Regions from separate parts of the Rhodococcus sp. Z13_19A genome, predicted to be linked through region 2. Evidence: predicted binding sites of a transcription regulator. Region 2 holds the regulator's gene; each other region holds the start of a gene.
The links. The regulator LexA, encoded in region 2, represses DNA repair genes until DNA is damaged. The targets are predictions, from matches to a motif close to CGAACANNTGTTCG.

Region 1: a site for LexA is predicted at 6,163-6,176, ahead of AC3YNX_RS15460 (HNH endonuclease signature motif containing protein). Genes of this name have one in related genera too.
Region 3: a site for LexA is predicted at 3,360-3,373, ahead of AC3YNX_RS13820 (HNH endonuclease signature motif containing protein). Genes of this name have one in related genera too.

The regions. Positions count from the first base shown of each region.
Region 1 is NZ_JBYUNN010000004.1:99,097-108,628, reverse strand. Features, by position in the region: gene AC3YNX_RS15490 (ATP-dependent helicase) at 1-1,068, opposite strand, end outside; gene AC3YNX_RS15485 (ATP-dependent helicase) at 1,065-4,442, opposite strand; gene AC3YNX_RS15480 (alpha/beta fold hydrolase) at 4,511-5,293, shown strand; gene AC3YNX_RS15475 (MGMT family protein) at 5,298-5,591, shown strand; gene AC3YNX_RS15470 (DUF1427 family protein) at 5,588-5,881, opposite strand; gene AC3YNX_RS15465 (DUF1427 family protein) at 5,878-6,030, opposite strand; gene AC3YNX_RS15460 (HNH endonuclease signature motif containing protein) at 6,181-7,461, shown strand; gene AC3YNX_RS15455 (MSMEG_0565 family glycosyltransferase) at 7,422-8,507, opposite strand; gene AC3YNX_RS15450 (carbon-nitrogen hydrolase family protein) at 8,511-9,299, opposite strand; gene AC3YNX_RS15445 (MSMEG_0569 family flavin-dependent oxidoreductase) at 9,357-9,532, opposite strand, start outside.
Region 2 is NZ_JBYUNN010000002.1:675,891-685,422, reverse strand. Features, by position in the region: gene nrdR (transcriptional regulator NrdR) at 1-300, opposite strand, end outside; gene AC3YNX_RS09945 (LysM peptidoglycan-binding domain-containing protein) at 612-1,223, opposite strand; gene lexA (transcriptional repressor LexA) at 1,474-2,217, shown strand; gene hflX (GTPase HflX) at 2,214-3,593, opposite strand; gene dapF (diaminopimelate epimerase) at 3,826-4,668, opposite strand; gene aceB (malate synthase A) at 4,787-6,400, shown strand; gene AC3YNX_RS09920 (FAD-linked oxidase C-terminal domain-containing protein) at 6,407-7,912, shown strand; gene AC3YNX_RS09915 (FAD-binding oxidoreductase) at 7,902-9,146, shown strand; gene AC3YNX_RS09910 ((Fe-S)-binding protein) at 9,146-9,532, shown strand, end outside.
Region 3 is NZ_JBYUNN010000003.1:565,687-575,218, forward strand. Features, by position in the region: gene AC3YNX_RS13795 (DsbA family oxidoreductase) at 1-49, shown strand, start outside; gene AC3YNX_RS13800 (hypothetical protein) at 46-174, shown strand; gene AC3YNX_RS13805 (alpha/beta hydrolase) at 176-1,120, opposite strand; gene AC3YNX_RS13810 (TetR/AcrR family transcriptional regulator) at 1,117-1,785, opposite strand; gene AC3YNX_RS13815 (flavin-containing monooxygenase) at 1,782-3,131, opposite strand; gene AC3YNX_RS13820 (HNH endonuclease signature motif containing protein) at 3,378-4,643, shown strand; gene AC3YNX_RS13825 (phosphotransferase) at 4,624-5,430, opposite strand; gene AC3YNX_RS13830 (hypothetical protein) at 5,760-5,966, shown strand; gene AC3YNX_RS13835 (sodium:solute symporter family transporter) at 6,033-7,460, shown strand; gene AC3YNX_RS13840 (putative transporter small subunit) at 7,457-7,588, shown strand; gene AC3YNX_RS13845 (hypothetical protein) at 7,877-8,215, shown strand; gene AC3YNX_RS13850 (NAD(P)H-dependent amine dehydrogenase family protein) at 8,237-9,298, shown strand; gene AC3YNX_RS13855 (phosphatase domain-containing protein) at 9,307-9,532, shown strand, end outside.

The DNA of each region.
Region 1 (9,532 bases), on a different contig from region 2:
GCGCGGGGCGGGGCTGCCGGCCCGGTTGCGCGGGAAGTCGGTGGCGAAGCGGGGCAGGTTGGCCGCCGACGCCCCGCGCCAGCCGTAGATCGACTGGATGGGGTCACCCACCGCGGTGAGCGCCAGCTCTGGGTCGCGCCCGCCCCCGAACAGCGAGGTGAGCAGCACCCGCTGGGCGTGGCCGGTGTCCTGGTACTCGTCCAGCAGCACCGCCCGGAAGCGCTGGCGCTCGGCGGCCCCCACCTCGGGGTGCTCGCGGGCCAGCCGGGCGGCCAGCGACATCTGGCTGCCGAAGTCCAGGGCGGACTCCCGCTGCATGGTCTCGGCGAGCCGCTCCAGCAGGGGCAGCAGGATCAGCCGCTGGTCCTGCGCCTCGAGCACCCGCAGCAGGGGCTTGGTGGGCCCGCCCCGCTGCTTGGGCCCGGGCGGGAGGGTGTGGATGAGCCGGTCGAGCTCGGTGCGGCTGTCCAGCAGCGCCTCTGGCTCCACCAGGTGCTCGGCGAGCTGACCGGCGAGCTCGCGCAGCCGGGCGGTGATGGTGCCGGGCACGGCGGTGGTCTCCAGGTCGTGGCCCCAGGTGCTGACCACGCGGTGCGCCAGCTGCCAGGAGGCAGTCTCGCTGAGCAGCGTGGCGGAGGGCTCCACCGGCAGTCGCAGCCCGTGCTCGGCCAGCAGCCGACCCGCGTAGGCGTGGTAGGTGCTGACCTCGGGCTCGGCGGCGCGGACCCGGGCGGTGAGCTCGCCGCTGGGGTCCACCCGCTGCAGCAGGTCGGTGCCGGCCAGGCGGTGCAGCCGGGTGCGGATGCGCGAGGCCAGCTGTTGGGCGGCCTTGCGGGTGAAGGTGAGGCCGAGCACCTGGTCGGGCGGGAGGATCCCGTTGGCCACCAGCCACACCACGCGGGCGGCCATGGTCTCGGTCTTGCCGGCCCCGGCACCGGCCACCACCAGCGCCGGACCGAGCGGCGCGGCGATGACCGCCTCCTGCTCGTCGGTGGGCGGCGGCAGGCCCAGGGCAGCGGTGAGCTCGGCGGGGCCGATGCGCGGCGTGCGGGTGAGCGTGCTGGTCATGACCCACCCACCTGGCGGCCGGAGTCCTGGGCCGGGCAGGAGCCGTTGACCGGGCAGTGCGTGCAGCCGTCGTTGACCACGGCGAGGAACTCCGGTCCCTGGGTGGCGGCGGCCGCATCGATCACCCGGCCGCGCCACTGGGCGCGGGTCTCGTCGGTGAGCGCGGGCTGGCTGCGCTGGGTGGCGCCCTGCTTGGCGTGCGCCTTGGCCACGTAGACCAGCCGGGCCCCACCGGAGGGCGCGTCCGGGCTGACCTCGGCGACACCGCCCTCGGCCGCGGCGACCTGGTAGGTGGCCAGCTGGGCGTGCTCTGCGGCGGCGTCGGCGGTGACCGGGTTCTTGGAGGTCTTGACGTCCACCACCACCAGGCGGCCCAGGGCGTCGCGCTCCAGGCGGTCGATGCGGCCGCGGACGCGGACCTCGAGGTCGGCGGCGTCCTGGTCTGCTTCAGGTTCGTGTGCCGCTTCGGGCTCTGCTGGGCTGCTCTCCGTGCCGGTGCCAGTGCGTCCGCGCAGCAGCACGTCGACGTCCACCTCCACCGCCACCTCGGTGAGGTCGGCGCGGCTGCGCTGCCACCACTGCCGGAAGGTCTCCAGCATCCCGCGGGTGCGCTCCAGCTCCAGTCGCGAGTACCACGGCGCGCCCACGTCCACGGCAGTCCACGCCCGCTCCAGGGCGGCGTCCACCTCGTCCGGGCTGGCCTTCTCGGCGATGGCCTGCACCAGGGCGTGCACCAGGGTGCCGGTGACCGCCGAGGTGGCGGAGCCGTCCTGGCCGCCGTGGCGCTCCAGCAGCCAGCGCAGCGGGCAGGTGCTGAGCAGGTCCACGGTGGAGGGTGACACCGGGACGGGTCCGTCGCCCGGATGCCACAGCTGCGCGGCGGTGCTGGTCTCGCCGAGCCCGTACCAGCTGTCCGGGTGGGCCCCGCGCACTCCGGCGGCGGCCAGGCGGGCCAGCTGTGCGGCGGCCCGGTCGCGGCGCTCGACGTCGGCCTCCGGGTCGCACACCACGGCCCGCAGGTCGGCCACCAGCTCACCGAGCACCAGCGCCCGGCCCACCGGCGCCGCCCGCGGGTCGGGCTCGTCGGGGTCCACCGAGTCGGCGTCCAGGCCGGACACCTCGTCCACGAACCGGGAGGCCAGCAGGTCGGTGTCGCCGGCGGCGCTGTTCACCGCGGTGACCAGCAGGGTGTGCGCGGCGCGGCTGCACGCCACCAGGAACAGTCGTCGCTCCTCGGCCAGCAGCGGCGCGGTGCGCGAGAGGGTGTCGAACAGCGCCGGGTCGGTGCCGGCGACGATGTCCACCAGCTGCTCGGTGCCCAGCAGGCTGCCCTTGCTGCGCAGCGCCGGCCACAGCCCCTCCTGCACCCCGGACACCGCCACGGTGTGCCACTGCCGCCCCGCCGCGGAGTGCGCGGTGAGCACGGTGACCGCGTCGGTGGTGCCGGCCGCGGTGAGCGCGTCGGTGCCGCCGGTGGCCAGCTCCTGCTCGCTGAGGTACTCCACGAACCCGGCCACGCTGCCCGCGGGCAGCCGGTCGACGTAGCGGGCGGCGGCGTCGAACAGGGCCACCACCGCGTCGAGGTCTCGGTCGGCCTGCGCACCGGCCGCTCCCCCGCGGGCGGCGGCGGCCACCCAGCGGCGCTCCAGGGCACTGGCCTGCCAGGCGGCCCACAACACCTCCTCCACCCCGCGGCCGGCGGTGAGCACGGCACGGGCGGCGGCCAGCACGCGCTGCACCCGGCGCAGCGGCTCGGCCTCGGCGGCGGTGAGCGCGGTGAGGGGGTCGTCGGCACGGTTGCGCGCGGTGGAGTCGGCAGAGGGGGCCAGCAGCAGCTCCCGGATCAGCTCGGCGGAGTCGCGGTCACCGCCGGCGGCCAGCTCCACCCGCCGCAGGCCCCGCCGCAGCCGGCGCAGCGACACCGGGTCGGCGCCCCCGAACGGGGAGGTGAGCAGGGCCAGAGCCGCCTCGTCGTCGAAGGTGACCGAGTCGTCGTCGGCGGTGAGGGCGGTGAGGGCCAGCAGCAGCCCCTGCGCCGCCTGCTGCCGGGCCAGGGGCAGGTCGGTGGTGGGCACCTGCACCGGCACCCCGGCGGAGAGCAGCGCCCGGCGCAGCGCGGGCAGGGCACGGGTGGTGGAGCGCACGATGACGGCCATCTCGGCGTAGGGAACACCGTCCATCAGGTGGGCGCGGCGCAGGGTGTCGGCGACGTGCGCCGCCTCCTGGGCCACGGTGCGCAGCAGCCGCACCTGCACCCGGCCGGCGGGGCCGTCCGTGCGGGCGGCGGGGCCGCGCTGCGGGGCGGCGCCGGGCAGCCGCGAGCTGATCCGGGCCACCACGTCGGCCACCGCGGGGGCGCAGCGGTGGCTGGTGGTGAGCAGCACCCGGTGCCGGGCGGGCAGGTCGGCCAGGAAGGTGGGGTCGGCGCCGCGGAAGCCGTAGATCGCCTGGTCGGTGTCGCCGGCCACCACCACCTCGCGGGTCCCGGCGCCCAGCTGGCGCACCAGCTCGGCGGCGTGCGGGTCGAGGTGCTGGGCGTCGTCCACCAACAGGTGCCGCACCCGGGAGCGCTGGTCGGCCAGCAGCTCCGGATCACCCGCGAAGGCGTCCAGCGCCCCGGAGACCAGGCCCGCGGCGTCCACCGCGGGGGCGCTGGCCTGCGGCGCCTCCATGCCCACCGAGCTGCGCAGCAGCAGCACCTGCTCGTACAGCAGCCCGAAGCGCCCGGCGGCCACCCACTCCTTGCGCTTGTGCGTGCGCCCCAGCTTGACGAGGTCCTCCGGGGCCAGCCCGCGCTCGGCGGCCCGCAGCAACAGGTCGCGCAGCTCGCGGGCGAACCCGGTCATCCCCAGGGCCGGGCGCAGCGAGTCCGGCCAGCCGGGGGCGCCGTCGGCGATCTCCCCGCGCAGCAGCTCCCGGATCACCGCGTCCTGCTCGGCGCCGGTGATGAGGCGGGGCGGGGGGTTGTCGTGTGCGGCCGACTGCAGGCGCAGCACCGCGAAGGCGTAGGAGTGCACGGTGCGCACCAGGGGCTCGCGCACGGTGTGCGCGCCTGCACCGCCCACGCCGGCGGCGGCCAGCCCGGCGGTGACCTGCACCCGGATGTCCCGCGCGGCGCGGCGGGAGGCGGTGAGCACCAGCACCGACTCCGGGTCGACCCCCGGGGTGCGCAGCCGCCGCACCGCCAGGTCGACCAGCAGGGACGTCTTGCCGGTGCCCGGACCACCCAGCACCGAGACCGGCGCCCACGCCGCCCGCGGCGCCGGCAACCCGTCGAGCAGCTGGGCCGCCTCCCCGTCCCAGTGCCGGACGGGGTGCGCCACGGCGGGTGCCCGCACCAGGCGGCTGCGCTGCCGCTCCCCCGTCCTGACCACGCGGCTAGGTAAACACGGACCCCCGACAGCTTCGCCGCCGGGCTGGGGCGGGCTGCCAGACTCCGGGGATGTCCTCGCCGCTGCACCTGCACCACCACGGAAGCCCGTCCGGCCCCACCGTCCTTGCCCTGCACGGGGTCACCGGTCACGGCGGGCGCTGGTGGGGGGTGGCCGAGCACCTGCCCGAGGTGAACCTGGTCGCACCCGACCTGCGCGGGCACGGCCGCTCCCCCGCCCGGCCACCGTGGACCATGGACCAGCACGTGGCCGACCTGTGCGCCGTGCTGGCGGAGCTGGGCCCCGACCCGGTGGTGCTGGTGGGGCACTCCTACGGCGGCGCCATCGCGGTGCACCTGGCCCGCGCGGTGCCGCACCGCATCCGCGCGCTGCTGTTGCTGGACCCGGCGATGGCCGTGCCCGCCGGCGCCGCGCTGGAGTGCGCCCAGGCCGCGTGCGCGCCGCCGGTGTTCGCCGACGCCGAGCAGGCCCGGGCGCAGCAGCGCAAGGACTGGGCGGCGGCACCGCAGGCGGCGGTGGACGCCGAGGTGGCCCAGCACCTGGTGGAGCGGGCCGAGGGCGGCCTGACCTGGCGGTTGTCCACCCCGGCGATGGTGGCGTCGTGGAGCGAGCTGGCCCGGCCTAGCGTCGCCCCGCCGGCCGGGATGCCGACGGTGGTGCTGCGGGCCGGGCAGGTGCACCCGCCCTACCTCACCGACGCCACGCTCGAGGGCTGGCGCGAGGTGCTCGGGGACGCACTGCGCCTGCAGGTGCTCGACGCAGGGCACATGGTGGAGCAGGAGCAGCCGGCGGTGGGGGCCGAGCTGGTGCGGGCGGCACTGGTGGAGCAGTGAGCCGGTGAACGAGGAACAGGTGGAACGGGTGCGGGAGCTGCTCCAGCAGGTGCCACCGGGTCGGGTGACCACCTATGGCGACCTGGCTGATGCTGCCGGGCTGAGCTCACCGCGGCTGGCTGGACGCATCCTGGCCGAGGACTCCGCCGACCTGGCGTGGCACCGGGTGGTCAACGCCGCGGGCCGGCCGGCACCGCACAAGAGCGAGGAACAGCTGCAGCGGCTGCGCGCGGAGGGAGCCCCGATCCGCGACGGCCGGGTGGTGCTGCGCGCCGCGCGGTGGTGTTTCGGGGACTAGCTCTCGTCGGTCGGCACCTCGATTCGCCTGCCGCGACGCCACGGCCACGTGCGCCTCAGCGCCGTACCCATCCAGTACTCACCCAGCAGGATCCCGACCAGACCCACCAGTGCCACCCAGGGCGGGGCCGGGGACCTGATGTCCAGCGAGCGGTAGATGATCCCGGCCAGGATGCCGACCAGGGCGGAGCCGACGTAGCGCACCGCGGTGCCGCGCCAGAACTCGCCGGTCCGGACGAGGTAGAGGCGGGTGAGCACCGACTGCCTTGCCCGCGCGGCGACGCTGGTCATGCCACCTGGTCCCAGAAGCTGTAGCCGACGAGCATCCCGCCCAGCCCGACCAGCGCGACCATCGGTGGGGCCGGCGACTTCACCCGCAGCAGGGCGTAGAGCGCACCGATCAGCACGCCCGCGAGCAACGACTGGATGTAGGTGACCATCGGTTCCCACCTCGCCCCGAGGTTCTCCCGGCGCCGCCGCAGCCGCGCCTGGCCGGCGCACTCGACCGTACGCCGCGGACCGGGGCGGGTTTCTCGGCCACATTTGCGGAACCACCGAACTTGTCGGCGGTTCGAACTAGTGTTCGACTCATGGACATGGCCACCGCGCTCGCCTCACCGGCATCAGTGGAGCTGTGGCGCCTGGGGTCGGATGAGCTGTTGCCGTTCGCGGTGGCTCTGAGCGGGCGGGTGTCGGCGTTGCAGGGGTTGCAGCTGCGCACGGTGGCAGAGATCGACCGCCGAGGTGTGGCCATCGAGCAGGGGGCGTCGAGCTCGGCGCGCTGGTTGACCGACGCCACGCGGGTTGCCCCTGCCGCAGCGTCGCGGATGGTGCGGCTCGGGCTGGCGTTGAGCCGGCTGCCGGACGTGGCTGCGGCCCTGGACACCGGCGCCATCACGGTGGACCACGCGGAGGTAATCGTGCGGGTGCTGCAGCAGCTGCCGGACAATCTGCCTGACGACGGGGCCGACGCCTGCCGCACCTACCTGCTCGACGCCGCACTCGCCGAGGACCCGCACGCGCTGGGCCGGCGTGGCAAGGACCTGCTCGCCCGCATCTCCCCCGACGATGCTGAGCTCACCGAGGAACACGCCGTGGCCCGGCGGGAGCTGCGGATCAATGACTGCGGCGACGGGCTGCACAAGGTGACCGGCTGGCTGGACACCGAAGCCGCCGAGCTCGCCAAGGCCGTGTTGTCGCCGCTGGCCAAGCCACGGCCGGAAGACAACGGGGAGCGAGACGCCCGGAGTCCCGCGAAGCGACTGGGCGACGCCTTCGTGGACCTGCTCGGCCGGGCGGCTGACCACGCCTGCGTGCCCGGCGAGGGCTACGCCCGCCCCCACCTCACCCTGCACGTGCGCGCCGACGCCCTCGCCGCCGGCCATGGCCCGGCCGCAGAGCTGACGTTCCTCGGACCGCTGTCCATCGCCGCCGCCCGCCGGTTGGCCTGCGACGCCGAGGTCACGCCCATGACCCTGGACGATAACGGCGTACCGCTGGACGTCGGCCGCACCACCTACGTCGTGTCCGGTGGCCTGCGACGCGCGTTGATCGCCCGGGATCGCGGCTGCGCCTTCCCCGGCTGCGGCCGACCACCAGGCTGGTGCCACGCCCACCACATCATCCACTGGGCGGACAACGGCGACACCGCACTAGACAACCTGGTTCTCCTCTGCGGCCACCACCACCGGGTCGTGCACCACCAAGGCTGGTCCGTAGCCACCGGTGACGACCGCCAACCCTGGTTCACCCCACCGGCCTGGATCGATCCTGCCCAACAACCGAGACCTGCCCACCGCCGACGGCCAGCACCGCCAGCTCCCGAACTGGCTCACCTCGAGGTGGCCTCGTGCGGCTCGAGCGCGGCGTAGAAGTCCAGGTGCGCCCGCGCCGCGTCGTCCCAGCTGTGTCGCAGGGCCAGCTCGCGCCCGGCCGCGCGATCTCCGCCCGGCCAGGCCAGGGCAGCGGCCATCTCCGCGTGGGTCGAGGCAAAGGCCACGGTGGTGCCGAACACCTCCCGCAGCACGGGCAGATCACGCGCCACCACCGGCACGCCCGCGGCCAGGGCCTCCATCGCCGCCATCCCGAAACCCTCCTTCGTGGACAGGAACGCGAACACCGACGCCTGCGCCACCAGCGACGGCAGCTCCTCCTCGGCCACCGTGCCCAGCACCCGCGGCTGCACCCCCAGCTCGGCGCAGCGCTTGTCGAACGCCTCCCGGTACCAGCGGTAGTCGAACAACGTCTCCCCGCCGGCGAACACCAGGTTCAGCCCCGGCCGCTCCCGCGCGAGCAGCGCGTACGCCTCCACCAGGTCGATGCTGCCCTTGCGGGGCTCGATGCCGCCCACCGCCAGCACGTACTCGCCCAGCTCCTCCGCCCACCGCCGCCGGCCGGCAACATCCGCGGCTCCAGCGGAAAATCGTTGCGCGTCAACACCGTTCGGGATCACCGTGGGCGTCAGGTCCCACCCGTCCTGCACCTCGCGGGCCACCGCCGCCGAGACGCAGACCCGCGCGTAGGGCTCCACCACCGCCCGCTCGTGGCAGGCGGCCAGCTCGGGTGTGGCGAACTCGTCGAGGTGGTGGATGGTGCGCACGCACCGGCCCACGGCGTTGGCGCTGATGCAGTCCTGCGCGTGCACCACGTCGTAGTCCGCAGGCGTGAACGCCTCCCCCAGCACTGCGATGGAGCGCAGGATGCGATCGCCGACGTCCTCGCCGTCGATGGGGGCAAAGGGCACCACCCGCACGTGCACCGCCGGATCCACCGGGCGGAAGAAGGCGTCATCGCCACCGCGGCCCAGCGTCCACACCCACACCTCCGCACCGGCACGGGCCAGCGCCTCGGCCAGCGCCAAGGTGTGCACCACACCGCCGCGCGGCTTGGTGGAGTAGGTGATCAGCGCGATGCGCACAGCTCAGCCTTCCTTCTCGTCCAGCAGGTTCCGGTAGGTGTCCACCCGCCGCTCGTCCAGGTGCCGCAGCACCCGCCGCGCCCGGTCCACCTCGGTGTCCACGTCCACCTCCGCCACCGCCATCCCGCCCTTCGTCCCGGTGCGGGCCAGCACGTCCCCACCCGGACCCACCACCTTGGCCTGGCCGAGGAACCGCAGACCGCCCTGCACACCGGTCTGGTTGGACGACACCAGCACCACCTGGTTCTCCGCCGCCCGCGCCGAGTCGTACAGGTCGAACAGTCGCGACTGCCGGTCCTGCGGCAACCGCTCAGTGCGGTCGGTGACGTTGGCCGGCCACGCCGACAGCGCCGCGATGATCCGCGCGCCGTCCAGCGCCAGGGTGCGGGCCGCCTCGGGGAAGGTCTTGTCGTAGTCGATCAGCATCCCCATGCGCCCCACCGGGGTGTCGAACGCCGAGAAGCTGTCGCCCGCGCTGTAGGCCAGGAACTCCCCGGCCGGCTGGTGCACCTTGCGGTGGCTGCCCAGGACGCCGTCGCCGGTGACGCAGGCCGCCGCGTTGTAGCGGCGCCCTTCGTGCAGCTCGGTGTAGCCGATGCACACCGTCATGGCGCCGGCCATCGCGCTGATGGCTGCCAGCTCAGGGCCGTCGGCACGCAGCGGAGGTGGCAGCTCGTCGGGATCCGGGCGCCGCAGGTCCGAGAGGTAGCCACCCAGGCAGGCGTCCGGCAGCACCAGCAGGTCGATGCCGCTGTCGACCGCCGCCGCCAGGATGGTCTCCAGCTTGACCATCGCCCGCCCCACGTCGCGGCCGAAGTGCCCCGCCAGCGCGGCCAGCCGCACGGTGGCCTAGGCCAGCGCCGCGTGCAACGGGCTGACCGGCGCAGCGCTGACCGGCGCGGCGGCGAGGATCTGCTCGGCCAGGTGCGCGGCGTCGCGGGCCACGCCGGCGAAGCGGCCGGAGCCCCAGGTGTGCTGCCAGGGCAGCCCCAGGAAGTACAGCCCGTCCACGGCCGTCACTCCGC
Region 2 (9,532 bases):
GATCTCGGCCGATCCCCCGGCCCGCACCTGGTCCTCCACCTGCTGGGCCAGCAGGCTGAGCGCGTCGTCGTTGACGGGTCGGCCCTGGCAGGCGCGACGCACGCCCACCATCACCTTGTCGCGGCTGAAGGGCTCGGTGACGCCGCTGCGCTTGACCACCGACAGCACCGCGTTCTCCACCGTGGTGAAGCGCCGCCCGCACTCCGGGCACGCGCGACGGCGGCGGATGGCCTGGCCGTCCTCGACCTCGCGCGAGTCGACCACGCGAGAGTCGGAGTGACGACAGAACGGACAGTGCACGACATCCCCTTCTCGGACGACAAGCCCCGCTGCCCGCAGGCCGTCGGAGCACGCCAAGCTAGGGCGTGGGTGTGGACGGATCCGTGGACAACCTGTGGATCCCCCTACACAGTGGGACCCCAACCTGTGGACTAACCACATCTATGTAACTACTAGATGTTGTGGTCATGACCGTAATCCCCACTAGGCCCCGATGCAAGCCATCGGCAACGGATTTTGCGTCTCCCCAGCCCGGTCGGCGTGTCCGCCTCGCGGAGACGGTGTGCCACCAGCAGTCCGGCGGGGTCGACGGCGCCAGCACGTGTCCAGCGTCATCCGCCGACGGGCACGACCAGCGACTGGCCGGGGCGCACGGCGACCGTGTCCAGGGCGTTGAGATCGACGATGCGCTGCACCATGGCCGCCGCGGGCACCCCCGGGGCCGAGCGCACCGCCACCGCGGACAGGCTCTCCCCGGCGCGCACCTGGGTGACGGCCGTCTGCGTGGGCATGGGGGCGTCGCCGCCTCCCCCCAGAGTCACCACGGCGAGCACGCCGAGCGCGAGCGCGCCGGCGAGCACGGCGCCGGTGACCACCAGGCGCAGGCGCACCTGAGCCGGGGACGGTCGAGTGACCCGTGGCGTGCAGGCCGTCCGGCGGAGCGGGGCGGTGCCGTACTCGACCAGGCGCCCAGCCGGGCGGCGGCGGGCGACCTCGCGGGGACGGCGGGTGCGCCGGGGCGCCTCCACGGTGCGCGCCGCCCCAGCGTCCCCGGCCCGCAGGGAGCCCAGCGAGCGCAGCTCACGCTCGAGCTCGAACAGGTCGGCGCGGCGTCGCGGGTCAACCAGCAGGGAGTCAGTGAGACGTGGCCCAGCGAGACGTGAGTGTGCGTTGCGAACGCCCGCGCGGTGCAGGGTGGAGCGGCGATCAGCCAGATCGAGCATGTCAACCTCCCGTGTCGAACAGGCGTTCGATTCGAACGTCTGGTCGATGTCTACCAGGGGCGACCGACAAAATCGAGAGCTGTCGGCGTGTTGATCGAACAGGTGTTTGAATGTGACCTGCTGCAGGACTAAGTTCGAATCACCAGAACACCACCGCACTTTGGCGAAGTTCCGCAGGTGGACGCACACCCGCGCGGCCTCGTCGCAGAGCACCGGACCACTCGCGGTTCCCCACAGGAGGCATCACACGATGAGCAGCCACACTCCCGGCGCCCCGACCACGGCGGGTGCCGCTCCGGGTGCCACCGCCGAGGAGACCGCCGACCTGTCGGCCGCCGCCGCCGGCCTCACGCCGCGCCAGCGCAAGGTGCTCGAGGTGATCCGGGACTCGGTCGAGGTGCGGGGCTACCCGCCCAGCGTCCGCGAGATCGGCGAGGCCGTCGGCCTCACCTCCACCTCATCGGTGTCCCACCAGCTCAAGGCGTTGGAGCGCAAGGGGTTTCTCCGACGCGACCCCAACCGCCCCCGGGCGGTGGACGTGCGGATGCCCGAGGACCTGGCCAACCAGGCCGCTGCGGCCACCACCGGTGAGGGCGGCAGCGTTCTGCAGCAGATGCCCACCCCCACCTTCGTGCCGGTGCTGGGCCGCATCGCCGCCGGTGGCCCCATCCTGGCCGAGCAGGCGGTGGAGGAGGTCTTCCCCCTCCCCCGCGAGCTGGTGGGCGACGGCACCCTGTTCATGCTCCGCGTGGTCGGCGAGTCGATGATCGACGCGGCGATCTGCGACGGCGACTGGGTGGTGGTGCGCCAGCAGAACGTCGCCGAGAACGGTGACGTCGTGGCCGCCATGATCGACGGCGAGGCCACCGTCAAGACGTTCAAGCGCCGAGACGGCGAGGTGTGGCTGATGCCGCACAACGCCGCCTTCGAGCCCATCCCCGGTAACGAGGCCACCGTGCTCGGCAAGGTGGTCTCGGTGATGCGCAAGCTCTAGGCAGGCACCTGCGGGCTGGCGAACTCCACCAGCGCCGCTCCGAGGTCGGCACGCACCCGCGCCCGCAGGTGCGTGCCCTCGGGCTGGTGGGTCTCCTCGAGCACCTCCCCCTCCGAGTGCACCCGCGCGACCAGCTCACCGCGGGTGAAGGGCACGAGCACGTCCACCTCCACCTCCGGGTGCGGCATCAGCTCGACCAGCCGCTGCCGCAGCTCGTCCATGCCCTCCCCGGTGTGGGCGGAGACGAAGACCGCGTCCGGCATCAGGTTGCGCAGCTGCGCCAGCACCACCGGGTCGGCCACGTCCACCTTGTTCACCACGATCAGCTCCGGCGGCAGCCCGGTCTTGCGCTCGTCGGCCACCTCCACCAGCACCTGGCGCACCGCGGCCACCTGCTGGGTGGGCTGCGGGTCCGACCCGTCCACCACGTGCAGCAGCAGGTCGGCGTCGGCGACCTCCTCCAGGGTGGAGCGGAACGCCTCGATCAGCTGGGTGGGCAGGTGCCGCACGAACCCCACCGTGTCGGTGAGCACGTACTCGCGACCGTCGGCCAGCTCGGACCGGCGCGTGGTCGGGTCGAGGGTGGCGAACAGCGCGTTCTGCACCAGCACCCCGGCACCGGTGAGGGCGTTGAGCAGGCTGGACTTGCCGGCGTTGGTGTAGCCGGCGATGGCCACGCTGGGCACCTCGTTGCGGCGGCGACTGTCGCGCTTGGTGTCGCGCGCCTGCTTCATGCCCTTGATCTCCCGACGCAGCTTGGCCATCCGCTCGCGGATGCGTCGCCGGTCAGTCTCGATCTTGGTCTCACCAGGTCCACGCAGACCCACCCCGCCGGCACTGCCGCCGGCACCGCCGGCCTGCCGGGACATCGACTCACCCCAGCCGCGCAGGCGGGGAAGCATGTACTGCATCTGGGCCAGCGCCACCTGCGCCTTGCCCTCGCGGGACGTGGCGTGCTGGGCGAAGATGTCCAGGATCAGCGCGGTGCGGTCCACCACCTTGACCTTGACCACCTTCTCCAGCGCGTTCAGCTGCGCCGGGGTCAGCTCACCGTCGCAGATCACGGTGTCCGCGCCGGTGGCCACCACGATGTCGCGCAGCTCGGCAGCCTTGCCGGAGCCGATGTAGGTGGCCGGGTCGGGCTTGTCGCGCCGCTGGACCAGGCCCTCGAGCACCTCCGAGCCGGCGGTCTCGGCCAGCGCGGCCAGCTCGGCCAGGCTCAGCTCGGCGTCCTCGGCGGTGCTGCCCTGCATCCAGACACCGACGAGCACGACGCGCTCCAGGCGGAGCTGGCGGTACTCGACCTCGGTGACGTCGGTGAGCTCGGTGGACAGCCCGGCGACGCGGCGCAACGAGGTGCGCTCCTGCAGCTGCATCTCGCCGACCGAGGGGTCGTGGTCGGGGCCCGGGGAGAAGCTGTCTCCGGAGGCGCCGTCCGGGGACTCGGCCTCGCCGAGGGGAACCTCGTCGAAGGGGGCACCGTCCGCGGCAGCGGCGTCGATGGGGGCATCTGTGTCGTGGTCGTCCCACGTGGATGAGTTCGTCATACAACGCCCATGGTCCCACGGAACGCGATGATTGCCCACTGAGATATGCCCAGGGCAGAACCTATGCCGGGGCGGCCCACCAGTGCGGGTCGATGCTGCCGTGCGCCAGCAGCACGGACGGGCCGCGCAGGTGGCTGGTGTGCTCGGAGATGCTCACCCGCACCTGTCCGCCCAGCACGTTCACCGCCACGTCCCCGGTGCTCGCCCCCGCGACCTTGAGGGCCGCGACCGCAGCGGCGACGGTGCCGGTGCCGCAGGAGCGGGTCTCCCCCACCCCCCGCTCGTACACCCGCATGTGCACCTCGCCCCCGGCCAGCGGGCTGACGAGCTCGATGTTCACCCCGTGCGGGAAGAGCGTGGCATCGAAGCCGGGCTGGGTGCTCAGGTCGAAGGTGCTGAGGTCGCGGTCGGTGACGCAGGCCAGGTGCGGGTTGCCCAGGTCCACGGCCACACCGCCGAAGAGCTCCCCGGCCAGGGCGGCGGTGCCGCCGCCGAGCACCCGGGCAGGGCCCATGTCCACGGTCACCTCGCCGAACGCGCCGTCGCCGGCGTGCACCACCACCGGCCGGGCGCCGGCTCGGGTGCCCACCACGAACTCGTCGCGCGGCTCCAGGCCGGTGGCCCGCAGGTAGTGCGCGAACACCCGGACGCCGTTGCCGCACATCTCCGCGATGGAGCCGTCGGCGTTGCGGTAGTCCATGAACCAGTCATCGGCGCACACCCCCTCGGCGAGGGGCTCCTCCAGCGCGCCGGCGCGCACCACCCGCAGCACGCCGTCGGCGCCCAGGCCGCGGCGCCGGTCGCACAGCGCGGTCACCTGCTTGGCGGTGAGGTCGAGCATCCCGTCCACGTCGGGCAGCACCACGAAGTCGTTCTGGGTGCCGTGCCCCTTGGCGAAGTCCACGGCGCTCATCCTAGGTTCGCGCCCCGACCATCGCTGCTGTTGCGCAGGTCACACGCCAGTCCTACCGTCGTGATGCATCAGCGGCTCGATTCCGTCCTGCGGAGTGCGGAGGAACGCCATGGCCACCGCAGCACCCACCGGCATCGAGGTCCGTGGCGAGCGCCAGGAGGGCTTCGACTGCGTGCTCACCGACGAGGCACTGGGCCTGCTGGCCGACCTGCACCGCCGGTTCAACCCCCGACGACGTGAGCTGCTCGAGGCCCGCCAGCGCCGCCAGGCCGACCTGGACGCCGGTGGCACGCTGGGCTTCCTGGCCGAGACCGCCGACGTCCGCAGCGACGACAGCTGGTCGGTGGCGCCGCCGGCGCCGGGGCTGGTGGACCGGCGGGCCGAGATCACCGGCCCCACCGACGCCAAGATGACCATCAACGCGCTGAACTCCGGCGCCAAGGTGTGGCTGGCCGACTTCGAGGACGCCAACACCCCGCTGTGGCCGAACATGGTGCAGGGCCAGCTGAACCTGCGGGCGGCGCTGGATCGCACCATCGACTTCACCGCCGAGGGCGGCAAGAGCTACGCGCTGCGCCCGGCGGAGGAGCTGGCCACCATCGTGGTGCGTCCGCGCGGGTGGCACCTGCCGGAGAAGCACGTGCTGGTGGACGGGGAGGAGGTCTCCGGCTCGCTGTTCGACTTCACGCTGTACCTGGTGACCAGCGGCCGCAAGCAGGTCGAGCTGGGCCAGGGCCCCTACTACTACCTGCCCAAGATGGAGAGCCACCTCGAGGCTCGGCTGTGGAACGACGTCTTCCTGCACGCCCAGCAGGCCCTTGGCATCCCGCGCGGCACCATCCGCGCCACCGTGCTCATCGAGACGCTGCCCGCGGCGTTCGAGATGGAGGAGATCCTGCACGAGCTGCGCGAGCACTCCGCCGGGTGCAACGCCGGGCGCTGGGACTACCTGTTCAGCACCATCAAGTGCTTCGCCCACCGCGGCGCCGACTTCGTGCTGCCCGACCGCAACTCGGTGACCATGACCGCGCCGTTCATGCGGGCCTACACCGAGCTGCTGGTGCGCACCTGCCACAAGCGCGGCGCGCACGCCATCGGCGGCATGGCCGCGTTCATCCCCTCCCGCCGCGACGAGGAGGTGAACGCCAACGCCACCAGGAAGGTCACCGAGGACAAGACCCGGGAGGCTCGGGCGGGCTTCGACGGCTCCTGGGTGGCACACCCGGACATGGTGGGGCTGTGCACCGAGGTGTTCACCGAGGTCCTCGGCGAGCGGCCCAACCAGCTGGAGAACACGCGGGAGGACGTGCACGTCACCGCCGAGCAGCTGCTGGACGTGCGCTCCACCCCGGGCGAGGCCACCGAGGAGGGGCTGCGCAACGACATCAGCGTGGGCATCCAGTACCTCTCGGCGTGGCTGCGAGGGCAGGGCGCGGTGGGGATCTTCAACCTGATGGAGGACGCCGCCACCGCGGAGATCGCCCGCACCCAGGTGTGGCAGTGGCTGCACAACGACGTGGTGCTCTCCAGCGGCGCCAAGGTGACCACCGAGCTGGTGCAGCAGCTGGTGGACGAGGAGCTGGCCAAGATCGAGCAGGCCGTGGGCGAGGACGCCTACCAGCAGGGCGGCTACGAGCAGGGCCGCGCGCTGTTCACCGAGATGGCGCTGAGCAGCGACCTCTCGGAGTTCCTCACCCTGCCCGCCTACGCCCGGATGCCGTGAGCAGCCATGACCACCGAGGTGGAGCAGGCACCGGTGCCGCCCGAGCACGCGCCGGTGGACGTGGACGTGCTGGCGCAGCGGCTGCGCGCGGGGCTGGGCGAGAAGGGCGTGCTCACCGACCCCACCCGGCTGAGCACCTACCAGTGCGACGGGCTGGCGCACTACCGCGTCACCCCGGCGGTGGTGGCGCTGCCGACCGACGCCGCCCAGGTGCAGCACTGCGTGCGGGTGTGCGTGGAGCTGGGCGTGCCGTTCGTGGCCCGGGGCTCGGGCACCGGGCTCTCCGGCGGGGCGCTGCCGCGGGCGGACGGGATCCTCATCGTCACCTCGCAGATGCGCCGCATCCTGGAGATCGACGTGGACAACGAGCTGGCCGTGGTGGAGCCCGGGGTGATCAACCTCGACGTCAGCCGCGCCACCGGTCCGCTGGGCTGGTACTTCGCCCCTGATCCGTCCAGCCAGCAGGTGTGCTCGGTGGGCGGCAACGTGGCGGAGAACTCCGGCGGGGCGCACTGCCTGAAGTACGGCTTCACCACCAACCACGTGCTCGGGGTGGAGGTGGTCACCCCGGACGGCGAGCTGCTCATGCTCGGCGGGCGCAGCCGCGACTGCCCCGGCTACGACCTGCGCGGGGTGTTCGTCGGCAGCGAGGGCACCCTCGGCATCGCCACCAAGGTGGTGGTGCGGCTGCTGCGGACGCCGGAGACGGTCCGCACCCTGCTGGCGGGATTTCCCTCCACCGACGCCGCCGGGGCCGCGGTGTCGGCGATCATCAGCTCCGGGGTGGTGCCCGCGGCGATCGAGATGATGGACGCCCTCGCCATCGAGGCCGCCGAGGCGGCGGTGCACTGCCGCTACCCCGACGGTGCGGGTGCGGTGCTGGTGGTGGAGCTGGACGGTCCGGCCGCGGAGGTCGAGCACACCTTCGCCGCGGTGCAGCAGCACTGCCAGGACAACGGGTCGTTCGAGATCCGGGTGGCCGCCGACGACGTCGAGCGCGCCCTCATCTGGCGGGGCCGCAAGTCCGCCTTCGCCGCGGTGGGCCGCATCAGCCCCGACTACATCGTGCAGGACGGAGTCATCCCGCGGACCGCGCTGGCGGAGGTGCTCACCGCCATGCGCGAGCTGGCCGAGGGGGCGGGCGTGCGGGTGGCCAACGTCTTCCACGCCGGCGACGGCAACCTGCACCCGCTGGTGCTCTTCGACGCCGCCAAGCCCGGCGAGGCCGAGCGTGCCGAGGAGGTCAGCGGCGGCATCCTGGACCTCTGCCTGCGCCACGGCGGGTCGATCACCGGCGAGCACGGAGTGGGCGCCGACAAGGCCAAGCACATGCCCAAGATGTTCACCGCCGCCGACCTGGACACCATGCAGCGGGTGCGGTGCGCCTTCGACCCGCAGGCGCTGAGCAACCCGGGCAAGGTCTTTCCCACCCCCCGGCTGTGCGGGGAGGCACCCGGGCGCCGCACGCGGGCGCACCCGTTGGTGGAGGCAGGGATCGCCGATGTCTTCTAGCGACGTCTCCAGCGCCGGCCCCTCGGCCACCACCGACCCCGAGCGGCTGGCCGAGGCACTGGTCGCCGCGGTGGGCGCGGAGCACGTGCGCCCCGGCGGAGCGCTCGGCCACGGGCTGACCGCGCGCCCGGCCGACACCGACGAGGTGGCCGCCGTGCTGCGCGCCGCCGGGCAGGCCCACGCCACCGTGCTGCCGGTGGGTGGGGCCAGCACCGTGGACTGGCTGCCCGGCCCACCGGTGGACCTGCACCTGGAGCTGGGTCGGATGGACGCCGTGCTCGAGCACGCCGCCGGCGACCTGGTGGTGCACGTGCAGGCCGGGGCGCGGCTGGCCGACCTGCAGGCCGCCCTGGCCCCGCACGGACAGCGGTTGGCGGTGAGCTCACCGCTGCCCACCAGCACCATCGGCGGGCTGGTGGCCGCCGACCTCTCCGGCCCGGAGCGCTACCAGCACGGCACCGTCCGCGACCTGATGCTGGGCACCACCACCGTGGCCGGGGACGCGACCGTCGCCCGCTCCGGCGGCAAGGTGGTCAAGAACGTCGCCGGCTACGACCTGGGCAAGCTCTACACCGGCTCCCGCGGCACCCTCGGCGTGCTCACCGACGCCTGGTTCCGGCTGCGCCCGCTGCCCGAGGCGGTGTGCTGGGTGAGCACCCCGGCGCCGGGCAGCACGGCCGCGGCGGCCGCGCTGGCCGCGGTGCGCGGCTCGCAGGTGAGCCCCACCGCGCTGCAGCTGCACCGCGACCGCGACGGCGCCACCACCATGGCGGTGCAGCTGGAGGGGGTGGCCGCAGGGCTGGTCGCCCGCGCCGAGACCGTCGCCCAGCTGCTCGGCGTCCATTCCGTCGTCGCCGACACCCCTCCCCCGGGCTGGGGCGCCCTGCCGGACGGTGAGGTGCTGCTCAAGCTGGCCCACCCACCCACCGCCCTGCCCGACGTGCTCGACGCCCTGGCCGCGCCGGGACTGGCCCACCAGGTGCGCGGGTCGGTCGGGGTGGGGGTGCTCAAGGTGGGCTGCACGGGGGCCGACGCACCGGTGCTGCTGGACGCCGCCCGCGCGTCGTGCACCGCCGTGGAGGGCTCCGCCCTGGTGCTGCGTGCGCCAGCCGGGCACCAGCTGGACGTGTGGGGCCCGCTGGAGCCGGCGCTGCTGCGGCTGATGCACCGGGTGAAGAACGAGCTCGACCCCAGCCACACCCTCGCGCCCGGACGGGGACCAGGAGGTACCTGATGGCCGAGAACGTGTCCCTCGGTGTGCCGGTGGTGGGCTACCAGCCCACCAGCCCGCCCCAGGACGCCCAGCCCACCTCCGCCTTCGACGGCCACCACCCGCCCTCGGAGGCGCTCGTCGGCGACTGCGTGCACTGCGGCTTCTGCCTGCCCTCCTGCCCCACGTACACCCTCTGGGGCGAGGAGATGGACTCCCCGCGCGGCCGCATCCACCTGATGAAGACCGGGCTGGAGGGCGAGCCGATGACCCCGGCACGGGTGCAGCACTTCGACGCCTGCCTGGGCTGCATGGCCTGCGTCAGCGCGTGCCCCTCCGGGGTGCAGTACGACAAGCTGATCGGCGCGGTCCGTCCGCAGGTGGAGCGGCGGCACACCCGGCCGTGGCGG
Region 3 (9,532 bases), on a different contig from region 2:
GCTGTTCGAGCAGGCGCTCACCCAGGCCGCCGCGGAGGTGCCGGCGTGACCTCGCCGTTCGAGATGGTCGGTGACGGCGCCGGCGCGGTGTGCGTGGACGGCGTGTGCGCGCTGCCCGAGCAGCCGGAGCCGGCGCCGGCGCATGAGACGGACCCCGGCCCCAGCGCCAGCTGAGCTAGTCGGCGGGGGCCAGGTGGCGGGTCAGGAACGCCACCTGGTGGGCCACGGTGGTGTCGAACCACTCCTTGCCGGGCCACACGTCGAAGTGGTCGCACGGGTAGTGGCGCACCTCGGCCCGGCCCGCGAAGGCAGCGGTGGCGGCAGCCTGCGGCGGGGCGCTGCGGTCGAAGTCGCCGATCTGCACCAGCAGCGGGCAGCGCAGCCGGTCAGCCTGCTTGCCCGGCTTGTAGCTGCCCAGCTCCACGCCCACCGCGGCGTCGATCTCGTTGCGCCACGACGGGCCGGCGAGGGAGAGGTAGTCCTCGTAGCAGCCGTCCAGCGACAGCGCGGCCATCTCCCCCGGCCGGCCCACCACCGGCATCATCACCGGCGCCCTGCCGACCAGGCCGGACACCCGGCTGCGCACCGCGGCCGCGCCGGAGCGCAGCAGCTCGGTGGGCTTGTGGTGGGCCATGGCGTGCCGTCCCGCGGACGTGCCGTCCACCAGCGGGGTCAGCGAGATGACGGCGGCCACGTCGTCGCGGTCGGCGCCGGCGGCCAGCACGTGCCCGCCCGACAGCGACACCCCCCACAGCACCAGCCGGTGCGCGTCCACCCCGTCCAGCGCCGCGGCGGCCCGCATGGCGGCGCGGTAGTCGGCCAGCTGGCCGGTGGGTGACACTCGCTGGCGGGGGCTGCCGCCGCTGGTGCCGAAGCCGCGGTAGTCGAAGGCGAACACGTCCAGCCCCGCGGCGGCCAGCGCCTCGGCGAAGGGCTGCAGCCCAGAGTCCTTGGTGCCACCCAGCCCGTGCGCCATCACCACCACGGGCCGTCCCGCCGCGGTGGTCAACGCGTCGGAGCCGGCGGTGAAGTGCCAGGCGTCGCAGGTGGTGCCGGCCGAGGAGAAGGAGACCTGCTGGTAGCCGGCTTCCTGGCGGGTGGGGAGCTCGTGCGTGGTCATTCCGGTGTCCCTTGCTGTGTGGTCAGGTGGGTGCTCGGGTGCAGCAGGTCGGTGCGTCCGTAGATGGTGGCCAGCCAGATGGCGGCCACGGCGTCGGTCAGCGCGGTGGGGTCGGCGTCGGTGACGAAGGTGAGCCGCTCCAGCAGTCGTTCGTTGAGGTCGAGGAGCATGGTGGCCAGGGCCTCCGCGGGTGCGCCCGCGGCGGCGCGGCCCGCGGCCCGCTCGTCGGTGATCATCGCCGCGATCGGGGCGACGAACTGACGGCGGTCAGCCTCCCAGAGAGCCCGGACCTCCGCCGAGGTGTTGCGGGCCTGCAGCATGGCCCGGTAGAGGTGGCGGTGGTCGCGCCCGGCGCGCACCAGCGCCGCGAGCGTCCGGGTGATCCGGGTGGCCGGGTCCCCCTCGCCGAGCAGCACCGACGTCGCGGTGGAGACCTCGCCGTACATCTCGTCGGCCGCGGCGGCCACGGCAGCCGCCTTGCTCTCGAAGTAGAAGTAGAACGCCGGCCGCGTCACCCCGGCCTGCTTGGTGAGGTCGCCGACGTTGACCGCGTCCAGGTCCCCGTCGGTCTGCCGCAGCTGCTCGTCGAGGGCTCGCAGCAACGCGGTCCTGCGGAGGTCGCCGGCGGCGCCAGCGCGGCGGTCGGTCAGCGACCGTGCGCTCACGTGGTCCGGCCGGCGAGCAGGGGCGCGCCCTCAGCGGTGGCGCGCTGCAGCCCGGCGGGCAGCTCCTTGGTGCGCATGTCGTGCTCGTAGAGGAAGAAGTCCACCTGCTGGGTGTGCCGCGCCGAGGCCACCATGTGTCCGGTGTACTTCTGCTCCTCCGCCACGATCACCTGCTCCATCTCGGCCACCGGCGGCAGCCGGTAGCGCCCGGCCGCGTAGGCCGCGACGAGGCGGGCCTGGCACTCCACGAACGGGAACAGGGTGGGCGTGGACTGGGCGAACCCGACGAAGGCGAGGTCGTCGATGCCCGGCTTGAACATCCGCTTGTACAGCGGCACGTGGTTGTCCGGCGCGCTGAGGAAGCTCTCGTCGAAGAACGGGAAGGTGATGTTGTAGCCGGTGGCGTAGACGATGACGTCGAAGTCGCTGCTGGTGCCGTCCTCGAAGTGCACCGTCTCCCCGTCCAGCAGGGTGACGTTGGGCTTGGCCACCACGTCGCCGGAGCCCAGCCGCAGCGGCAGCTCCACCGACTGGGTGGGGTGGGCCTCCATGAACTTGTGGTTGGGCTTGGGCAGGCCGTAGTCCTCGGGGTTGCCGGCGATCAGCGGCGCAGTGAGCTGGGTGAGCTTGCGCTGCCAGCGCGCCGGGATGGTGGGCGAGGTCTTGAAGTACTTGTCGGCCGGCTTGCCCGCCAGGTACTTGGGCACGATCCAGGCGCCGGAGCGGGTGGAGAGGGTGACGTCGTTCTGCAGGGTGCGCGAGGACAGCTCCACGGTGATGTCGGCGGCGCTGTTGCCCAGCCCCACCACCAGGATCCGCTTGCCGGTGAGGTCCAGCGGGCTGCGCGGGTCGATGTAGTGGTGGGAGTGCATCTCCACCCCGGAGAACGTGCCCGGGAAGCTGGGGGTGCGCGGGTCCCAGTGGTGGCCGTTGCCGACCACGAGGAAGTCGAAGCGTCGAGTCTCGCCGCGCCCGGTGGTGAGCTCCCAGCCCCCGCCGGCGAGCCGCTCGGCGTGCTCCACCCCGTTGTCGAACTCGATGTGCTGCTTGAGGTCGAACGCCGTGGCGTAGTCCTCCAGGTAGGCCTTGACCTGGGTGTGGTGCGGGAAGTCCGGGTAGGTCATCGGCATCGGGAAGTCCCGGAAGGACAGCTGGTGCTTGGAGGTGTCGATGTGCAGCGAGCGGTAGGCGCTGCTGACCCCGTTGGGGTTGCCGAACGCCCAGTTGCCACCGATGCGGTCGGACATCTCGAAGCAGGTGTACGGCACGCCGTAGTCGCCGAGCATCTTGCCCGCGGTGAGACCGCTGATGCCGGCGCCGATGACGGCAGTGGTGGGACGGGACACGTGTCCTCCTGGAGGTGAGCCGCAGCCGGCCCTGGGCGGGAAAGATGGTGCGCAGCAGCCGAGTGAGGCTGGTCACAGCAGAACCTAGGTCGAATTGTGACGTGCGTCAACTATTGCTTACAGACGTCAGGGCGGCCGGAGGCGCTGCGCGTCCCCGGGGTGCTCGGCGAGGGCATCGCACCCGCACTGGCCAGCGTTCGGTCACTGGCGCGGAAACTGTCGGTGGTTCGAACTAGTGTTCGACTCATGGACATGGCCGGTGCCCTCGCAGACCCCACTGGGGTGGAGCTGTGGCGCCTGGGGTCGGATGAGCTGGTGACGTTCGCTCGCGACCTCGGCGCCGCCACCTCCGCCATCAATGGCCTGCAGCTACGAACCATCACCGAGATCGACCGGCGGGGAGCAGCAATCGAGCTGGGCGCCGCGAACACCGCGCGGTGGCTGACCGACGTGAGCCACGTGTCCCCGGGTGCGGCATCGCGAATGGTGCGGTTGGGCCTGGCCCTGGATCGGCTGCCCGATGTGGCCGCCGCGCTGGACTCCGGCGCCCTGCTGAGCGAACACGCCGAGGTGATCGTGCGAGTGTTGCAGCAGCTGCCCAACGACCTGCCCGATGACGGTGTCGACGCCTGCCGCACCTACCTGCTGGACGCCGCCCGCCTGGAGGACCCACAGGCGTTGGGCCGGCGTGGCAAGGACCTGCTCGCCCGCATCTGCCCCGACGATGCTGAGCTCACCGAGGAACAAGCAGTCACCCGCCGGCAGCTGCGCATCAGTGACTGCGGCGACGGGCTGCACAAGCTCACCGGCTGGCTCGACACCGAAGCCGCCGAGCTCGCCAAGGCCGTGTTGTCCCCATTGGCGAAACCACGACTTGAAGACACCGGCGAGAAGGACACCCGCTCACCCGCCCGACGCCTCGGCGACGCCTTCGTCGACCTGCTCGGCCGCGCCGCCGATCACGTCTGCGTGCCCGGGGAGGGCTACGCCCGCCCGCACCTCACCCTGCACGTGCGCGCCGACGCCCTCGCCGCCGGCCGCGGCCCGGCCGCCGAGCTCACCTTCCTCGGCCCCTTGTCCATCGCCGCCGCCCGCCGGTTGGCCTGCGACGCCGAAGTCACCCCCATGACCCTGGACGAGAACGGCGTACCCCTCGACGTCGGACGCACCACCTACGTGGTGTCCGGTGGTCTCCGAAGGGCCCTCATCGCCCGCGACCGCGGCTGCGCCTTCCCCGGCTGCGGCCGACCACCAGGCTGGTGCCACGCCCACCACATCGTCCACTGGGTCAACAACGGCGACACCGCACTAAGCAACCTCGTCCTGCTGTGCGGACACCACCACCGCGTTGTCCACCACCAAGGCTGGTCGGTCACCATCGGTGACGACCGCCAACCCTGGTTCACCCCACCACCCTGGATCGACCCAGGCGGCACCCCACGACCAGCACACCAACGAAGACCACAGCCGGCGGTTCCCGGCTCTGGGGCGATTAGCAGGGGGGCGGCCTAGCCGCAAACAGCCAGGTGAGGCTGCGCCGCGCCGCCACCGCGTACTCCGCGCGACCGGTGGCCCGCGCGTGGGCGAGGTCCTCCAGCGCGGCGCAGCGGGCATAGAAGTAGATCCGCGGCATCGCGTCGCCGCCCAGGTCGCCGTAGCCGTCCAGCACCTCGTCCAGGAAGCGCGGCCCGAAGTCGCGGAGCAGCCGGGACAGGTCGATGGCCGGGTCGGTGATCGCCGCGTCCGACCAGTCGAGGATGCCGGTGAGCTCGCCGCCGTCGGCCAGCAGGTGCTCAGCTCCCAGGTCGTTGTGGCACAGCACGGGGTGCTCCGGTGCATCAGGTACGGCGGCGTGGAGGAGGTCGAGGTGCTCGGCGGGGCCGCGCAGGTCGGCCAGCCACTCCAGTCCCGGATCGATCTCCCGGGGGACGAGCCCCGCCACCGCCGCCGAGTCCACCCGGTGCAGCCGCCGCAACGCCCGCGCGAGGGTCGTCGCACTCCCCTGCGGCGGCGCCTGCCCCAGCAGCGAGGCGCCCGGCAGCAGCGGGTAGGCCAGCACTCCCAGCTCGGCATCCACCAGCACGGGGCAGGGAACCGCCACCCCCAGGTCGGCCGCCGCGAGGACGGCGAGCAGCCCGCTCTCGTGGGCCACGCCGGCGTCGCGCCCCACGCGCACGACCAGGTCGCCGGCCCGAAACACCACGTGGTCCAGACCGTTGCCCCAGGGCGCCGGCGGAGCCCACCGACCGAGGCCGTGCCGCCGCAGCGCCTCGCTCGCTCGGTCCAGTGGCGTCGACACTCGAGACCGACCCCTTTCCCGCACGGTCCGAGAGACCACCGTGGCACGGCCGCACCGGGCTGTCCAGCGGTTGACCGCGACGCCATGTCAGCCGGTCAGCGGGCCATTTCGGGTATTCGTTCCAGGGTGCTATGGCTTGGTGCCGGTACCTCGCGACAAAGCTGGCGTTGATAACGTCCGCACTGTCCGACAAGGGTGGGTTTGCCACCGTCTGCGAAGAATCACACCGTTGGACGGCCTCGCAGCCCACCGACACCTGGCGCGACCCGACTCTGTGACCACACCGGAGGGAACGGGTCCGAGCTCGAAGTTGATGAAGGAGGTGGCGTGTGCCTGATTCAGGTTTCACGCAGCTCAGCGTCGTGGCGATCGTCGGCCTCCTGGTGTTCTTCTACGGTGGCACCTTCTGGGTCTCGCTGCGCATCGGAAAGCGCGAGGAGAACGCCGACGGGTACATGACCGCCGGGAACAAGCTTGGATTCGGCATCTCGGCCGCGAGCATGACCGCCACGTGGATCTGGGCGTCGTCGCTGTAACCCTCGGCCACCTCCGGCTACACCTACGGCATCTCCGGTCCCATTCACTACGGGCTGTGGGGTGCGCTGATGATCCTGTTCATCTACCCCTTCGGACGCCGCATCCGCGCGGTGGCGCCCAAGGCCCACACCTTGGCCGAGGTGATGCGCGTGCGTCACGGTCGCTCCAGCCAGCTGATGCTGGCCGGGTCCAACGTGGTCGGCAGCGTGATCAGCCTGATGTCGAACTTTCTGGCCGGCGGAGTCCTCATCTCCATGCTGTCGCCGTTCAACTTCATCCAGGGGGTGTTCATCGTCGCCGGCGGGGTCCTGCTCTACACGCTGTGGTCGGGCTTTCGGGCCTCGGTGCTGACCGACTTCATCCAGGTGGTCGCCATGCTCGGCGCCGTGGTGGTGATCGTGCCGTTCATCTTCTTCGCCGCAGGTTTCCCCGCCGCGTTCGAGAGCGGCGCAGGCAACCTCACCGCGCAGCAGGGCAGCTTCTTCTCCAGCGACGCGTTCCTCAACCAGGGCGCCCCCTACATCGCCGCGGTGCTGGCCTACGCCATCGGCAACCAGACCATCGCGCAGCGCTTGTTCGCGGTGCGCGAGAACCTCATCAAGCCGACCTTCATCACGGCGACCATCGGCTACGGCGCCACCGTGATCGGCGTCGGCATGCTCGGGGTCCTGGCGCTGTACCTCGGGATCGAGCCGATGGACGGCGACGTGAACAACGTGATCCCGCAGATGGCCATGAGCTACCTGCCGGCCGTGCTGCTGGCGGTGTTCTTCGTGATGATCATCGGAGCGCTGTCGTCCACAGCGGACTCCGACCTCGCCGCGCTCGCCTCCATCGCGATGGCTGACGTCTACGGCCAGAACCTCGCCGGCAAGAAGGGCGCGAACCCCCGGACCATGGTGCTGGTCGGCCGCACCACGATGGTGGTGGCCACCGCGGTCGCGGTCGCGCTGGCGAGCCTCCAGCTGAGCATCCTGGACCTGCTGGTCTTCGTGGGCGCGCTCTGGGGGGCGCTGGTCTTCCCGGTGATCGCCAGCTTCTACTGGGACAAGGTGACCAACCGGGCCTTCACCACCTCGGTGCTCGCCGCACTTGCCGTCTTCCTGCCCATCCGATTCAGCTGGGTACCCGTGAACGGTGCGGTGGGGCTGCTCACCGACGTCCTCTCCGTGGTGGGGATCGGGGTGGTTCTCGGCCTGATGGCCTTCGGGTTCTTCGGCCTGCGCGTCGCGCAGGTGGTGGCCGTGCTGTCGGCGCTGGTCTCCGCCCCGTTCGTGCTCGGCTTCTTGCACGACTACGCCACGCTCAGCGCCTCGCTGGCCGCGTACGCCGTCAGCACGCTGGTCTGCTTCGGCATGTCGGTGCGCCAGCGCACCCGCTTCGACTTTGCCCTGATCGCCAAGGGCACTGGGGACTTCGATCCTTCCCGCGCCGACCCCTCCCGCGCCGGCCCCTCCACCACGGCACCCACGACGGAAGGAACCCGCGCATGAGCACCGTTGCGCTCACCCTCTACATGCTGGTCTGGCCGGTCCTGGTTGCCGGCGTGCTGTTCGTGATCAGCAGGGCGTTCCTCCGGGACTACCTGGAGGCACGGCGCGAGGGTCGCGACATGATCTGACCCCCACCGGGAGCGTCAGTCCTGCTCCGGGCTCTCGGTCGGACGACGGCATGGGCAGCAACAGCATGTACGTCAGCATGGCCTGGATCATGGCGGGCTTCCTGATCATGGCGGTGTTCCGCGGCGGAGCACCGGAGCTCACGCGGCTGCGCCAGCGCCTGCCGCTGCTCGCCGGCTGGTCGGTGGGCATGGGCCCTGTGGCTGTGGTTCCTGTTCGACGTCCTCATCGGCGCGGTCAACGGCCACGCCTGGGAGCTGACCGGTGTCGGCTCGCTGACCATCTTCGCCATGGCGCTGGTCACCGGGGCCTTCACCCGCACGTTCGGACTCGCCGCGATCGTCCCAGTCATGCTGGGTGGTGTGCCTGCCTCCGGTGGTGGCTTGTCGGTCTACTTCGACGGGCACGGTGTCGGCGGCAACCTGCTGGTGATCGTGGTCTGGGGTGTGGTCGGTGCGCTGCTCAACCTGGCGGCCGACCGCTGGGTGGCGCACCGCGCGAAGCGCCACGGCGACGTCACCACGATCCCCGCGGGCACCGGCGTCCCACAGCCGGCGGTCACGTCTGAGCCGAGGCCATTGACGCTGATCCCATTGACACTGCCGCTCCCCGCAATACCGTGGCTCTAACCAACAGGCAAGGAGCCGGTCATGGTGTTGCGGGTAGTGCAGTGGGCCACCGGTTCCGTGGGACGCGCCGCGATCGGGGCCATCGTGGCCCATCCCGAGCTCGAGCTGGTCGGCTGCTGGGTGCACTCGGCGGACAAGCACGGCTGTGACGCCGGCGAGCTCGCGGGCCTCGACCCGCTCGGCGTCCGGGCCACCAGCAGCGTCGAGGAGATCCTGGCGCTGGAGGCCGACGCAGTGGTCTACGCGCCCCTGGTCCCCAGCTCGCGGGAGGTGGCAGCGCTGCTGCGCTCGGGCAAGAACGTGATCACCCCGGTGGGCTGGTACTACCCCACCGACAAGGAGACGACCAAGGTCGAGCAGGCCTGTCTCGACGGTGGGGTGAGCCTGCACGGCACCGGGATCGACCCCGGTGGCGTCACCGAGGTGTTCCCGCTGCTGCTGTCGTCGATGTCCTCGGCGGTGACCTTCGTGCGTGCGGAGGAGTTCTCCGACATCCGCACCTACGGCGCACCGGACGTGGTCCGCTCGATCATGTTCTTCGGCTCCACGCCGGAGCAGGCGCGCACCGGACCGATGCTGGACCTGCTCAGCCGCGGGTTCACCCAGTCGGTGCGCATGGTGGTCGACACCCTCGGTATCGGCGGTGACGTGGACATCCGTCCGCGCCACGAGCTGGCGGTGGCCACCGCCCCCATCGACTCCCCCATCGGGGTGATCGAGCCCGGCCAGGTCGCTGCGCAGAAGTTCTTCTGGGAGGCCTTCGTCGGCGACCGGCTGGTGGTGCAGATCGGTGTGAGCTGGTTGATGGGCGAGGAGCACCTGGAGCCGGCCTGGACGCTCGGCGAGGAGGGTGAGCGCTTCGAGATCGAGGTGCGCGGCAACCCCGACACCTTCGTCACCATCCGCGGCTGGCAGCCGGAGAGCGTGGAGGCGGGGCTGGCCAGCAACCCCGGCATCGTCGCCACGGCGGCGCACTGCGTCAACGCCGTGCCCTACGTGTGCGCGGCCGCCCCTGGGGTGGTCACCTCGGTGGAGCTGCCCATGGTGGCCGGCCGGGCACACCCAGATCTGCTGCGCGCCTAGGCCTCGCCGTGGGTGAGCCCTGGGACGCCCACCAGCCGGGCGTGCTGGAGCTGCCCTCGGGGCGGCTGGTGCGGGGGCGCGCGCTGCGCCGGCCGCTGCCTCCCGGCCCGGTGCCCGAGCTTGGCGTGTACCTGCTGGGCCACGAGCCGCAGCCGACTCCGTGGCCCTCGCGCTGGGTGCGCTGGCCGGACTTCGGGCTGCCTCGCGACCGCGAAACCGCGCGCCAGGCCCTGG